DNA from 3 places in the Streptomyces sp. NPDC050988 genome. Region 1 is predicted to be linked to each of the others. Evidence: riboswitches for the same ligand, from Rfam matches in the RefSeq annotation. Region 1 holds a riboswitch; each other region holds the start of a gene.
The links. Region 1 has a riboswitch for cobalamin ahead of metE (5-methyltetrahydropteroyltriglutamate--homocysteine S-methyltransferase). Riboswitches for the same ligand answer to the same signal wherever they lie in the genome.

Region 1 (4,359 bases):
GCACGCTGGTGGAGTCCTTCGAGGAGGCCGAGGGGCGCCGCCCGCGCATCCTGGTCGCCAAGATGGGCCAGGACGGGCACGACCGCGGCCAGAAGGTGATCGCGACCGCCTTCGCCGACCTCGGCTTCGACGTGGACGTCGGCCCGCTGTTCCAGACGCCGGGTGAAGTGGCCCGCCAGGCCGTCGAGGCGGACGTGCACATCGTCGGCGTCTCCTCGCTGGCCGCCGGGCACCTGACCCTCGTACCGGCGCTGCGGGAGCAGCTCGCCGAGGAGGGGCGCGAGGACATCATGATCGTGGTCGGCGGGGTGATTCCGCCGCAGGACGTGCCCACGCTGATCGAGATGGGCGCCGCGGCCGTCTTCCCGCCCGGGACGGTGATCCCGGACGCGGCGTACGACCTGGTCGAGCGCCTGACCACCGACCTCGGCCACGGCCTCTGAGCCCCATGGCGATCGACCTCGACACCTATGTGAAGGGCGTGCTCGACGGGAAGCGGGCGCTGGTGGCGCGTGCCATCACGCTCGTGGAGTCGACGAGGCCCCAACACCGGGCGATGGCACAGGAGTTGCTGACCGAGCTGCTGCCGCACAGCGGGAAGGCGCGGCGGATCGGCATCAGCGGTGTGCCGGGCGTGGGCAAGTCGACGTTCATCGACGCGTTCGGGACGCTGCTCACCTCGCTCGGGTACCGGGTGGCGGTGCTCGCCGTCGACCCGTCGTCGAGCCGGACGGGCGGGTCCATCCTCGGCGACAAGACACGCATGGAACGCCTGGCCGTCGACCCGGCGGCCTTCATCCGGCCCTCCCCCACCGCCGGGACGCTCGGCGGAGTCGCGAAGGCGACCCGGGAGTCGATCGTGGTGATGGAGGCGGCGGGCTACGACGTCGTCCTGGTCGAGACGGTCGGCGTCGGCCAGTCCGAGACCGCCGTCGCGAACATGGTCGACTCCTTCCTGCTCCTGACCCTCGCCCGGACCGGGGACCAGTTGCAGGGCATCAAGAAGGGTGTCCTGGAGCTGGCGGACGTGATCGCCGTCAACAAGGCGGACGGACCCCACGAGCGTGAAGCCCGGGGCGCGGCAAGGGAGTTGGCGGGCGCTCTGCGGCTGATGCATCCCGCCGATACCGCCTGGACGCCACCGGTGCTGAGTTGCAGCGCCCGTGAGTCGACCGGCCTCGACACGGTCTGGGAGCGCCTCGAACAGCACCGCGCGCTCCTCGACTCGACCGGCCGCCTCGCCGCCAAGCGCCGTGACCAGCAGGTCGACTGGACCTGGACGATGGTGCGCGACGAACTCCTCGGCCGCCTGCACGCCGACCCCGCCGTACGAGCTCTCGGACCCGACCTCGAACAGCGGGTCAGGGACGGCGAGTTGACGGCCACGCTCGCCGCCGAGCGCATTCTGCGGGCGTTCGGCGGCGATACGGACTGAGCCGCCGGACCGGGCCGGGCTGAGCGGCACCGGGTCGGAGTGGGAAGTGCGCAACGCGTGTTCACTCCGGCCGGTGCGCCACCGGCTGAGGGGCCGGTGGCCGTTGGGGGACCAGGGCGGGCGGCGCCACAGGAGTGGGGCGGTACCCGCCCGGTTCACCTGGGCGGTGTCTCGTACGACCGTCCGGCATATGGGCAAAGTTCCGCGTCGCGCGGCCGCGCCCCCTAGGCTGGCCGGTGCAGCTGGTTCGCCCCGTCCGCCAGGCGGGATGCGTCGCAAGAGGGAACCCGGTGGGAATCCGGGACTGCCCCGCAGCGGTGAGCGAGAACGACCGCCGTCATACGCACTGGGCCCCGAGAAGCGGGACCTGGGAAGCGACGGCCAGTAGGTGTCCTCCGTACGGAGGACGTGCTCGCGAGTCCGAAGACCTGCCATCTGCCCGTACGTGACCGATCGCGTACGGACATCCCGATGACCTCGTGGGCGGGTCGGCGTACATATCCGGTGGACGACCGCGCCTTGCCGCGCGAGGTTCCTCGGCCGGGTTCGTCACCCCTTCGCGCTCACGTCCGTCCCGGGATCTCAGGGAGACATCTCGCGAAGGAGAGTTCCGTGACATCGAAGTCCGCAGCCGCGGCGGCACGGGCCACCGTGTACGGCTACCCCCGTCAGGGCAGTGGCCGGGAACTGAAGAAGGCGATCGAGAGGTACTGGAAGGGCCGCGTCGACGCCGACGCCCTCCGGGCCACCGCCGCCGAACTGCGCCGCACCAACTGGCGGCAGCTGGCCGAGGCAGGCATCCACGAAGTGCCGACCGGCGACTTCTCGTACTACGACCATGTCCTGGACACCAGCGTCATGGTCGGCGCGATCCCCGGGCGCCACCGCGCCGCAGTCCAGGCCGACGCGCTCGACGGCTACTTCGCGATGGCCCGCGGCACGCAGGACGTGGCGCCGCTGGAGATGACGAAGTGGTTCGACACCAACTACCACTATCTGGTGCCGGAGTTGGGTCCGGACACCGTCTTCACGGCCGACTCCGCCAAGCAGGTCGCCGAGCTACGCGAAGCCCTCGCCCTCGGCCTCACCGCCCGGCCGGTCCTCGTCGGACCCGTCACCTACCTCCTGCTCGCCAAGCCCGCGCCCGGTGTGGCCGCCGACTTCGACCCGCTGACCCTGCTGGACCGGCTCCTGCCGGTGTACGCCGAGGTCCTCTCCGACCTGCGGGCGGCGGGCGCGGAGTGGGTGCAGCTCGACGAACCGGCCCTGGTCCAGGACCGTACGCCCGCCGAACTCAACGCGGCCACGCGCGCCTACCGCAACCTCGGCGCGCTCACCGAGCGTCCGAAGCTGCTGGTCGCCTCCTACTTCGACCGGCTCGGCGACGCGCTGCCGGTGCTGGCCAAGGCCCCGGTAGAGGGTCTCGCCCTCGACTTCACCGAGGCGGCCGCCGCCAACCTGGACGCGCTCGCCACCGTGGGCGGGCTGCCCGGCAAGCGCCTGATCGCGGGCGTGGTCAACGGCCGCAACATCTGGGTCAACGACCTCACCAAGTCCCTCGCCACGCTCGGCACCCTGCTCGGGCTGGCCGACCGGGTCGACGTGGCCGCGTCCTGCTCGCTGCTCCATGTGCCGCTCGACGCGACCGCCGAACGGGACATCGAGCCCCAGATCCTGCGCTGGCTCGCCTTCGCCCGGCAGAAGACGGCCGAGATCGTCACCCTCGCCAAGGGACTCGCCCAGGGCACGGGATCGATCACCGGCGAACTCGCCGCCAACCGGGCCGCCCTGGCCTCCCGCGCGAACTCGCCCATCACCCGCGACCCGGCCGTACGGGCGCGGGTCGGTGCGGTCACGGACGCCAACTGCCGCCGCTCCCAGCCGTACGGCGAACGCGCCGCCGCGCAGCGCGCCCACCTGGGTCTGCCCCTCCTCCCGACCACCACCATCGGCTCCTTCCCGCAGACCGCCGAACTGCGCGTCGCCCGCGCCGACCTGCGCGCCGGGCGCATCGACACGGCCGGCTACGAGGAGCGCATCAGGGCCGAGATCCAGGAGGTGATCTCCTTCCAGGAGAAGACCGGCCTGGACGTCCTCGTGCACGGCGAGGCCGAACGCAACGACATGGTCCAGTACTTCGCCGAGCAGCTGACGGGCTATCTCGCCACGCAGCACGGCTGGGTCCAGTCGTACGGCACCCGTTACGTCCGTCCGCCGATCCTGGCCGGCGACATCTCCCGCCCCGAGCCGATGACCGTGCGCTGGACGACGTACGCCCAGTCGCTAACCCCGCGCCCCGTCAAGGGCATGCTCACGGGGCCGGTCACCATGCTCGCCTGGTCCTTCGTCCGCGACGACCAGCCGCTCGGCGACACCGCCCGCCAGGTGGCCCTCGCCCTGCGCGACGAGGTCAACGACCTTGAGACGGCCGGGACTTCGGTCATCCAGGTCGACGAACCCGCGCTGCGCGAGACCCTGCCGCTGCGCGCCGCCGACCGCCCCGGCTATCTGGCGTGGGCCACCGAGGCGTTCCGGCTCACCACCGCCGGGGTCCGGCCGGACACCCAGATCCACACCCACATGTGCTACGCCGAGTTCGGCGACATCGTCCAGGCGATCGACGATCTCGACGCGGACGTCATCAGCCTGGAGGCCGCCCGCTCCCACATGCAGGTCGCCCGCGAACTGGCCGCCCACGGCTATCCGCGCGAGGCCGGGCCCGGTGTCTACGACATCCACTCCCCGCGCGTGCCGAGCACGGACGAGGCGGCCGCCCTGCTGCGCAAGGGACTTGAGGCCATCCCGGCCGAACGGCTCTGGGTCAACCCCGACTGCGGCCTGAAGACCCGAGGCTGGCCCGAGACCCGAGCCTCCCTGGACAACCTGGTCGCGGCAGCGCACGCGGTACGCGCCGAACTGCCCAC
Region 2 (4,359 bases), on a different contig from region 1:
GTGGGCGCGGTAGAAGAGCACGGCGACGGTCGGGCGCTCCGTGTCCAGCACGGGGTCGCCGTGGACCCCGTACTCCGGCATCGCCCGCGGCCCCTCGAAGCCCTCGCCCGTCAGCAGCACGGTGTCGGACAGGAAGCGGGCCAGCTCGGTCAGGTTCTCCGGGCCGCCCTCGACGAGATAGCGCAGCGCCTCCGCGACCACACCGGCGGGCACGGACGACTCGGCCATCAGCTCCGCGTCGGGGACGGACTCCCCGCCCAGCAGCACGGTCGGGATGCCGGACGCCTTGAGCGCGGCGAGCCCGTCCTCCCAGGCACGCTTGCCGCCCAGCAGCCGTACGACGGCGACGTCCGCGCCCCGGACCAGCGCGGGAAGCTCCTCCGCGACATCCACGCGGGTCGGATTGCCGATCCGGTACGCGGCGCCGGCGGCACGCGCCGCCAGCAGATCCGTGTCGGCGGTCGACAACAACAACACTGTGCTCATGCGGGTGCTCCCGGTGGAATGAAGGGCAGTCCTGTCGGCGCGCCGGACTCGATGAGCCGCCACAGCGCGTCCGTGTCCGCGTGTTCCTCGATCAGATCGCCGAGCCGGTCCAGCTGCTCCTCGCGCAGCGACCCGAACGACGTGTCGGCGGCCGGTACGAAGCGGCGCCCCGCGGCGGCGGCCACCTCGCGAAGGAAGGCCCGGCGGAAGCCGTCCGACTCCAGCGAGCCGTGCCAGTGCGTGCCCCATACCTCGCCGACCCGGCAGCCGTCGAGGAAGGGTGTGCCGCCGGTGACCTGGGCGACCCCGTGGTGAATCTCGTACCCCTCGACGGGCTCGCCGAGCGCCTCGCCGACCGGCCGGGTCAGGGTCTTCTCCCGCGCGAACCGCACCCGCACGGGAAGGAGTCCGAGCCCGTCCACCTGGCCTGCGCGCGACTCGACCTCGTCCTCGATGTGCTCGCCGAGGATCTGGAAGCCGCCGCAGATACCGAGGACGGGACGCCCCTCCGCGGCCCTCCTGGCGAGGGCGTCCGCGAGGCCGCGCTCCCGCAGCCACTCCAGGGCCCGGACGGTGCCACGGGTGCCGGGCACGACGACCAGGTCCGCGTCGACGAGTTCCTCCGCCCGGTCCACGAACCGCACGACGACGCCCGGTTCGGCGGCCAGCGCGTCCACGTCCGTGAAGTTGGACATCAGCGGGATCGCGCAGACGGCGACCCGCAGGATGTCCTCGCCGACGGGGGAGGAGACCTCGGACTCCCGGACCGAGCCCCTCAACGAGACCCTCAGCCCGTCCTCCTCGTCGATGCCCAGACCGTGCTGGAAGGGCAGGACCCCGTACGTACGACGTCCGGTGAGGTTCTCGAGCATGTCGAGGCCCGGCTCCAGCAGGGACACGTCCCCGCGGAACTTGTTGACGAGGAACCCGGCGACGAACGCCTGGTCCTCGGGCGAGAGCAGCGCGACGGTCCCGAAGAAGGAGGCGAATACACCCCCGCGGTCGATGTCGCCGACGACGAGCACGGGCAGCCGCGCGTTGCGCGCGATGCCCATGTTCACGATGTCCGTCCGCCGCAGATTGATCTCGGCGGGACTGCCCGCCCCCTCACAGATCACCGCGTCATACGTGCCCCGCAACTCGGCGAGGCACTCCAGCACGGTCCCGAGGAGCTGTTCCTGCCGCCCGCCGTGATAGCCACGGGCGCTCATCTCCCCGACGGGCCTGCCCATGAGGACGACCTGGCTGCTGCGGTCGCTGCCGGGCTTGAGCAGTACGGGATTCATGAGCGCGGTCGGTTCCACGCGCGCGGCCTGCGCCTGCATGGCCTGCGCCCGCCCGATCTCGGCGCCCTCCCGCGTGACGAACGAATTGAGCGACATGTTCTGCGCCTTGAAGGGCGCGACCTTGACGCCCTGCCGCACCAGCCACCGGCAGATCCCGGCCGTCACGACGCTCTTGCCGGCGTCGGAGGTGGTACCGGCGACGAGCAGCCCGCCGCCCGTGCGCCCGCTCATTCCCCCACTCATGACGTACGCCCCTTCGTGCGAAGGCCGTTGACGAGGAGCCGCCCGGCGACACTCACGCCGAGCGCGAGCAGACCCACGCGCCGCGAGAGCCGCACCGCCCGCTCGATGTCCCCGACCTCCACGGCCCGCCCCCCACCATTGAGTACGGGCCGGTGCTCGACCCTCCCGGCGTACGAGAGCGTCCCGCCCAGCCGTACGCCGAGCGCCCCCGCGAACGAGGCCTCTACGGGCCCGGCGTTGGGGCTCGGGTGCTTGACGGCGTCGGCACGCCAGGCGCGTACGGCCCCGCGCGGATCGCTTCCCGCGACGGCCGCGAGGACGGCGGTGAGCCGCGCCCCGGGCCACCCCGCGACGTCGTCGAGCCGCGCGGAAGCCCAGCCGTACCGCCGGTACTTGGCGGACCTGTGCCCGACCATGGCGTCGAGCGTGTTCACGGCACGGAATCCGACGAGCCCCGGCACACCGGCCGCGGCACCCCACACGAGGGCGCCCACGACGGCGTCGGAGGTGTTCTCGGCGACGGACTCGACGACGGCGCGGGCGATCCCGTCGGCGTCCAGCGCCTGCGGATCGCGCCCGCACAGGTGGGGCAGCCGCTCGCGGGCCACCTCGATGTCCCCGGCGGCGAGCGCCCCGCCGATGGCCCGGGCCTCCCGCCCGAGCGAAGTCCCGCCGACGACGGACCAGGTGGCGGCGGCGGTCAACGCGACGGACGCGGCGCCCGAGCCGCGCACGGAACGGCCGGCGAGCGCGGCGAGCCCGGTGGCACCGCCGACACACACGGCGGTGTGCAGCGCGCCCCACCCCCGGTGGTCCCGCCACAGCACCCGCTCCACGGCACCCGCGGCCCGCCCGAACGCGGCGACCGGATGCCCCCGGCGGGGATCGCCGAGCAGCAGGTCACCGAGGAGGCCGGCGGCGGCGCCGTACGCGAAGACGCGATCGGCACGCATCGGTTCAGCCGACCGTCAGGTCGGGCACAACCGTCGCTGGAAAGGCACTTGGGCAGCCGCGCATGGCGTTTTGTCCTCACTCAGGGTGTCCGCGCCCTGGTTCGACGAGACCGACGGCGAGAGTTCCTGGCTCCCGGGGTATCGATTCCCCGGTAACAGTGGCGGGACCGCGCCGGATTCGCACCGGCTTCCTCTCCTGCCGCCGTACATGGCTCCGGCAGTCCACCACGCCCACGAACACCCGTCAACTTGCCGTTGACCTGCGACGGGAGAGTGTGCTGAGGCCCACACACGGACACGGCTCCGCCCCGCCGACCGGGGGCCGACGGGGCGGAGTCGTGCGGGACGGAGGTGTGCGGGACGGAGGTGCCGTACGCGTCAGACGACGATCAGATAGATCCCGTACGCCACCGCCGCCGCGCACGCGGCGAAGCAGGCGTACGCGCCCGTGACCGCGAGGGTCGCGGTGTCGCCCTGGGCGGAGGCCGACTCGCGCTTGGAGAGGCCGACGATGCCGAGGGTGAAGAGGCCCACGAGGGCGACGGTGACGATGAGGCTGACTCCGAAGACGGAGCCGAGGGCTGCCCAGTCGATCTTCATGCTTGTGGGTTCCTTACACCGTGGCCGTACGGGCGGGCTCGGTGGCGTCCGGGCCCGGGATGGTGGTCTTGAGTTCGTCGGCCGCGGCGACCGTGCCCGCCGGCGGCGGGGTGACGGCGGCGATGGCGGTGGTCACGACACCGGCGGGCTCGCCGTCGACGTCGTTCACGTTGTCGACGGTGACGGGCTGGCGGCGGGAGAGCGCCCAGATGACCGCGGAGCCCGCGATCAGCAGCGCGCCGGTGAGGACGATGCCCCAGGTGCCCTGCTTGGTGAGGAACTCGGCGCCCGCGCCGACCAGACCGGCGGCGGGGAGCGTGAGGCCCCAGGCGACGAACATGCGGGTCGCGGTCGACCAGCGGACGACGCCGCCCTTGCGGCCGAGGCCCGAACCCATCACGGCACCGGAGCAGGACTGGGTGGTGGAGAGCGAGAAGCCGAGGTGCGAGGAGGCCAGGATGACCGTCGCGGCGCTGGTCTGGGCGGCGAAGCCCTGCGGCGGCGCGAGGTCGGTGAGGCCCTTGCCCATGGTGCGGATGATGCGCCAGCCGCCCAGGTAGGTGCCGAGCGCGATGGCGACACCGGCCGAGACGATGACCCACAGGGGAGGGTTCGAGCCGGGCGCGATCACACCGCCGGTGACCAGGGCGAGCGTGATGATGCCCATGGTCTTCTGCGCGTCGTTCGTGCCGTGGGCCAGCGAGACCAGGCCCGCGGAGGTGATCTGACCGGCGCGGTAGCCCTTGGACGTCGCCCGCTCACCGGCCTTGCCGCTGATCCGGTACGTCAGC
Region 3 (4,359 bases), on a different contig from region 1:
GGTCGGCCGCGACCGGTTCTCCGCAGCCCGTGGTCGGGTAGCCCGCGATGGCGCAGAGCAGGGCGTTGGTGTCGTAGCGGAGGGGTTTGGCGACGGCGGCGAGGGCGTCGGCGGTCGTGGCGTCGTCGTCGACGCGGGCGCAGGCCGTGCGGGGGCGGGGCGGGGTCGAGCCGGACGGGGCGTCCGCGGCCGTGCCGAAGTCGAGGACGAGGCCGACCCGCTTGGACCCCTCCCGTGCGGGCGTCTTCGCGCAGATCGTCGCGAAGTCGGCCGCCCCGCGCGGCTTCGCCGAGTCCTTCGAGTCCTCGCTCACCGAGAAACGGAACCCCTGGACATCACCGTCCGAGGGCCGTGCGGTCGACGGCCCCTGGGTCGCGTACACCCACGTATCGGCCGGGACGGTCGTATCGGCTGTATCGGTCGTATCGGCCGTATCGGCGGTGGAGTCCCGGTCCCAGAAGGACCAGTAGCGGTAGCCGACCGCCTGGGCCTGCCCCGCCGTGCCGAGGACGGCGAGCAGGAGACACAGGACCGGCAGAACCAGGCGGCGGCAGGTCACGGCTGCTGCTTCTTGTTACGGCCGCTGAGGAGGAAGCCGATTCCGATGCCGCCGACCAGGCCGACCCCGATGATCCACCAGAGGCTGACCCCGCCGTCGTCCTCGTCCGAGGTGTCCGCCTCGTCGTTCTTGCCGTCCGCCGGGGCGGTGGAGGCGTCGGAGGAAGTCGCCGCGGGGCCGGTCGCGCCGAGCTGCTTCACGAGGTCGGCGCCGCCGAAGGCGCGCGGGTCCGTGCCGGTGGCGTTCGCCGCGAAGATCAGCTGCGCGTACGCCGCCGGGCCGCTCTTCGCCGCCCAGGTACCGGAGTTCTTCTCCAGCCAGGCCAGCGGCTTCCCGGTGTCGGCCGTGCGGCCCGCGGCGGCGAGCGCGACGACCGTGTCGGCGGTGTTGCCGTAGTCGGGCTGGTCCTCGGCACCGGGGAGGGAGGACTTCAGATAGCCGTTCTTGGCGACCGCGCCCGCGAGGTACAGGGCACCGTTGGCAGCCGCGTCCTCGATCGTGAAGGAGTCGCCGCCCGCGCACTGGGACGCCTTCGGGGACGCCTTGTCGGCGCCGTCCTCGTCGGGATCGGCGTCCAGGCCCTCGCCGAGCGCGCCCAGCACCCCGGCCGCCGTGGCGTCCGCGTTCGCCGCGAGCTTGCCCTTCTTGTCCGGCTGGAAGGCGAAGGCGCCGCCGCCGGTCTCGTCGCAGGGGACGGAGAGGCCGAGCAGGGCGTCGTACGGCGTCCGGTCGTCCTTCGAGGGCACGTCCTTCGGGTCGGTGTCCCCGGCGTCCAGGGCCCCGATCACGACGGACGTCGAGTTGGTGTCGCTGGGCGTGCCGGGGAAGTAGCCCCAGCCGCCGTCCTTGTTCTGCACGGACTTCAGCCACTTCACGGCCGCGCCCGTCACGGCGTCGCTCGCGTCGAGGGCCTCCAGGGCCTGCAGCGCGGCGGCCGTGCTGTTCGTGTCGACCTTGGTCTTGGCGTCGCACTTGGCGCTCGGGTCGGGGCGGTACGCCGCGAAGGCCCCGCTCTCGCACTGCTGCCCGACGAGCCAGTCGACGGACTTCTTCGCGGGCTTCACCTCCACCGTGTCCTGGGCGAGCAGCGCGAGCGACTGCCGCCAGACGCCGTCGTAGGTGGGGTCGGTGCTGCCGTACAGGGCGGAGGGGAACGCCTGGGACGGGGTCGCGCCGGGCGACTCGTCGGCGAGGGCGGCCGGCGCGAACGCCGTACCGATCACGGCGGTAGCGGCCAGTACCGCTGCGCTGCGGCGGACAAACATGATCGGCGGATGCCTCTCCCGGTCAGGGAGCCGGGCAGCCTGGAATCCAAGGCGGCTCGGCTCCGTATGCCTCGACGGTGCCGGTCACCGGCGGTCCCGGTGACGCGAGCCGGTCACGTCCGTACGGGGCAGTCCGGCTCACCGCCCCTGATCGGCTGATCCATTGATCCACTGAATCCATTGGTCCAGTGATCCAGTGATCGACCGATCGGCCGGGCGGCACACGGTTGCGGGTCAGCGCCGGATTTGCACCGGCTTCCCCCCGTAACGACTGTGATGACGACCCGCTCACTGTACCGGCCCGTAGCAAGACCCTGAGGGGCGGCTGTTGGGGGTCGCCTGTGGGCCTGTCTGTGAGGCCGGGCGGCGGCTCCGGGTAGCTTCTGCCCATGGGGATACCTGCGGGGGCCGGCCGCCTGCTCGGTTCGGGGCGCACGGCGGATGTCTACGCGCTCGACGATCACGACGGCTACGACGGTCTCGGCGATGGTTCCGGGGGCGGGGCGTGGGTGCTGCGCCGCTACCGGGACGGCTATGGGGACGCGCCGGCCGAGGCGGCCGTCATGGAGCACGTACGGGGTCACGGCTATCCCGTGCCGCGCGTGCGGGCTGCGGACGCGCGCACCGACCTCGTGATGGAGCGGCTGTACGGGCCGACCGTGGTCGAGGCGCTGGCCGTCGGCCAACTCGCGGCCGGGGAGGCAGGGTTGGCGCTCGCCCGGCTCCTGCGCGACCTGCACGCGATCCCGGCCCGCCGTTCCACCGACCCCGCCGTACGCGTCCTGCACCTGGATCTGCACCCGGAGAACGTCCTCCTGACCCCGGCCGGCCCCATGGTGATCGACTGGGCCAACACCGACGAGGGTCCGCCCGGCCGCGACTGGAGCATGTCCGCCGTGATCGTGGCCCAGGTGGCCGTCGACGACGATCCCCGCGCCCTCCTGGCCGAGGAGATGCTGTCCGCCCTGCTGACCGGCTGCCCCGACCCGGCACTCCTGACGGGCCCGGACGGCGGTCTCGGCTGGGCCACACGGCAACGGGCCGCCAACCCGACGATGAGCCCGCACGAGGTCGAACTCCTGGGTGAGGCAGGGGAGTTGATCCGCAGACTGCTGGCCTAGGAGGGCCGTGGGGCGTCCGGTTGTGCGGCTGGTCTACATCGACCCCACCCCGCCGATCACCGACAAACGCCTGCGCCGCCGCTGAAGCCAGCTCGCCTCCCTACCCGCAGGCGCAAGCGGACCCCGCTTTCCTGTGGGGGTGCGGGCTAAAGCTATTGACGAGACGGACCGTATCGTCTAGCTTATTGTTCATCGGTCGGCAGCCGGTGCTTCCGCTGTCAGCCGCACGACCCTGTTCACCGAGCAAAGGACCGCACTTGCACTGTGCTTCCGTCGACACCACCGTCACCACCGTCACTGCTTCTCCTCTCACCGCGTCTCTCGCCACGTCCCAGATCGCTCTCGCCGAGGTGACCAAGCGCTACGGCGACCGCGTGGTGCTGGACCGTGTGTCCCTCACTGTCCGGCCGGGTGAGAAGGTCGGGATCGTCGGGGACAACGGCTCCGGGAAGTCCACGCTCCTGCGGCTGCTGGCAGGGCAGGAGCCGGTCGACAACGGCAGCCTGACCGTCGTCGCGCCGGGCGGGATCGGCCACCTTCGCCAGACCCTCGACCTGCCCGGTTCGGCGCGCGTGGGCGATGCTGTGGACCACGTACTGGGCGAACTACGCGCCCTGGAGCACCGTATTCGGGTCGCCGAGGCCGCACTGGGCACGGCCGGCACCGCCGAGTTGGACCGCTACGCGGCACTGGTGGCCGAGTTCGACGCGCGGGGCGGGCACAGCGCGGATCGCCGGGTCGAGGTGACCCTGCGACGGCTCGGCGAGCACGCGCCACTGGACCGGGAGCGTGCGCTGAACACCCTCTCCGGAGGGCAGCGCTCCCGGCTCGCGCTCGCCGCGACCCTGGCCTCGGCCCCCGAACTGCTGCTGCTCGACGAGCCGACCAACGACCTGGACGACGAGGCCGTGGCCTGGCTCGAAGGACATCTGCGCCGTCATCGGGGCACGGTCGTCGTGGCAACGCACGACCGGGCGTTCCTGGAACGCGTCACCGACACCATCCTGGAAGTGGACCCCGACCGGCGCACGGTACGGCGCTACGGCAATGGATACGCCGGCTTTCTCACCGCCAAGGCGGCGGCCCGGGCCCGGTGGGCGTGGGACTACGAGCAATGGCGCAACGAGGTCGCCCGACAGGAACACCTCGCCGACTCCGGTATCGGGATGCTGGCCGAGATCCCCCGCAAGGCGCCGGCGGCGTTCAGCGGCGCCGGAGCTTTTCGGGCCCGCTCGCGGGCCCATGGCGCACAGAGCCGCATCCGCAACGCACGCGAACGGTTGCAACGGCTGACCGAGCACCCCGTAGCGCCACCTCCGCAGCCACTGCGGTTCACGGGCCGCGTCGAAGGCGCGCCGGTCGCCGAGGAAGCGTCAACGGCCGCGCACCTGGAAGGGGTTCTGGTCGAAGGGAG

Region 2: it holds a riboswitch for cobalamin, as region 1 does, so the genes downstream of both, ACIBEI_RS36535 (cobalamin biosynthesis protein) here and metE (5-methyltetrahydropteroyltriglutamate--homocysteine S-methyltransferase) in region 1, are expected to answer to the same signal.
Region 3: it holds a riboswitch for cobalamin, as region 1 does, so the genes downstream of both, ACIBEI_RS16130 (prenyltransferase/squalene oxidase repeat-containing protein) here and metE (5-methyltetrahydropteroyltriglutamate--homocysteine S-methyltransferase) in region 1, are expected to answer to the same signal.

The regions. Positions count from the first base shown of each region.
Region 1 is NZ_JBITFQ010000023.1:7,118-11,476, forward strand. Features, by position in the region: gene scpA (methylmalonyl-CoA mutase) at 1-443, shown strand, start outside; gene meaB (methylmalonyl Co-A mutase-associated GTPase MeaB) at 449-1,435, shown strand; cobalamin riboswitch at 1,662-1,886, shown strand; gene metE (5-methyltetrahydropteroyltriglutamate--homocysteine S-methyltransferase) at 2,048-4,359, shown strand, end outside.
Region 2 is NZ_JBITFQ010000025.1:81,064-85,422, forward strand. Features, by position in the region: gene cobN (cobaltochelatase subunit CobN) at 1-486, opposite strand, end outside; gene ACIBEI_RS36530 (cobyric acid synthase) at 483-2,003, opposite strand; gene ACIBEI_RS36535 (cobalamin biosynthesis protein) at 2,012-2,968, opposite strand; cobalamin riboswitch at 3,066-3,202, opposite strand; gene ACIBEI_RS36540 (hypothetical protein) at 3,347-3,568, opposite strand; gene ACIBEI_RS36545 (anion permease) at 3,582-4,359, opposite strand, start outside.
Region 3 is NZ_JBITFQ010000006.1:74,828-79,186, reverse strand. Features, by position in the region: gene ACIBEI_RS16135 (SCO2322 family protein) at 1-559, opposite strand, end outside; gene ACIBEI_RS16130 (prenyltransferase/squalene oxidase repeat-containing protein) at 556-1,824, opposite strand; cobalamin riboswitch at 1,932-2,128, opposite strand; gene ACIBEI_RS16125 (phosphotransferase) at 2,214-2,945, shown strand; gene abc-f (ribosomal protection-like ABC-F family protein) at 3,281-4,359, shown strand, end outside.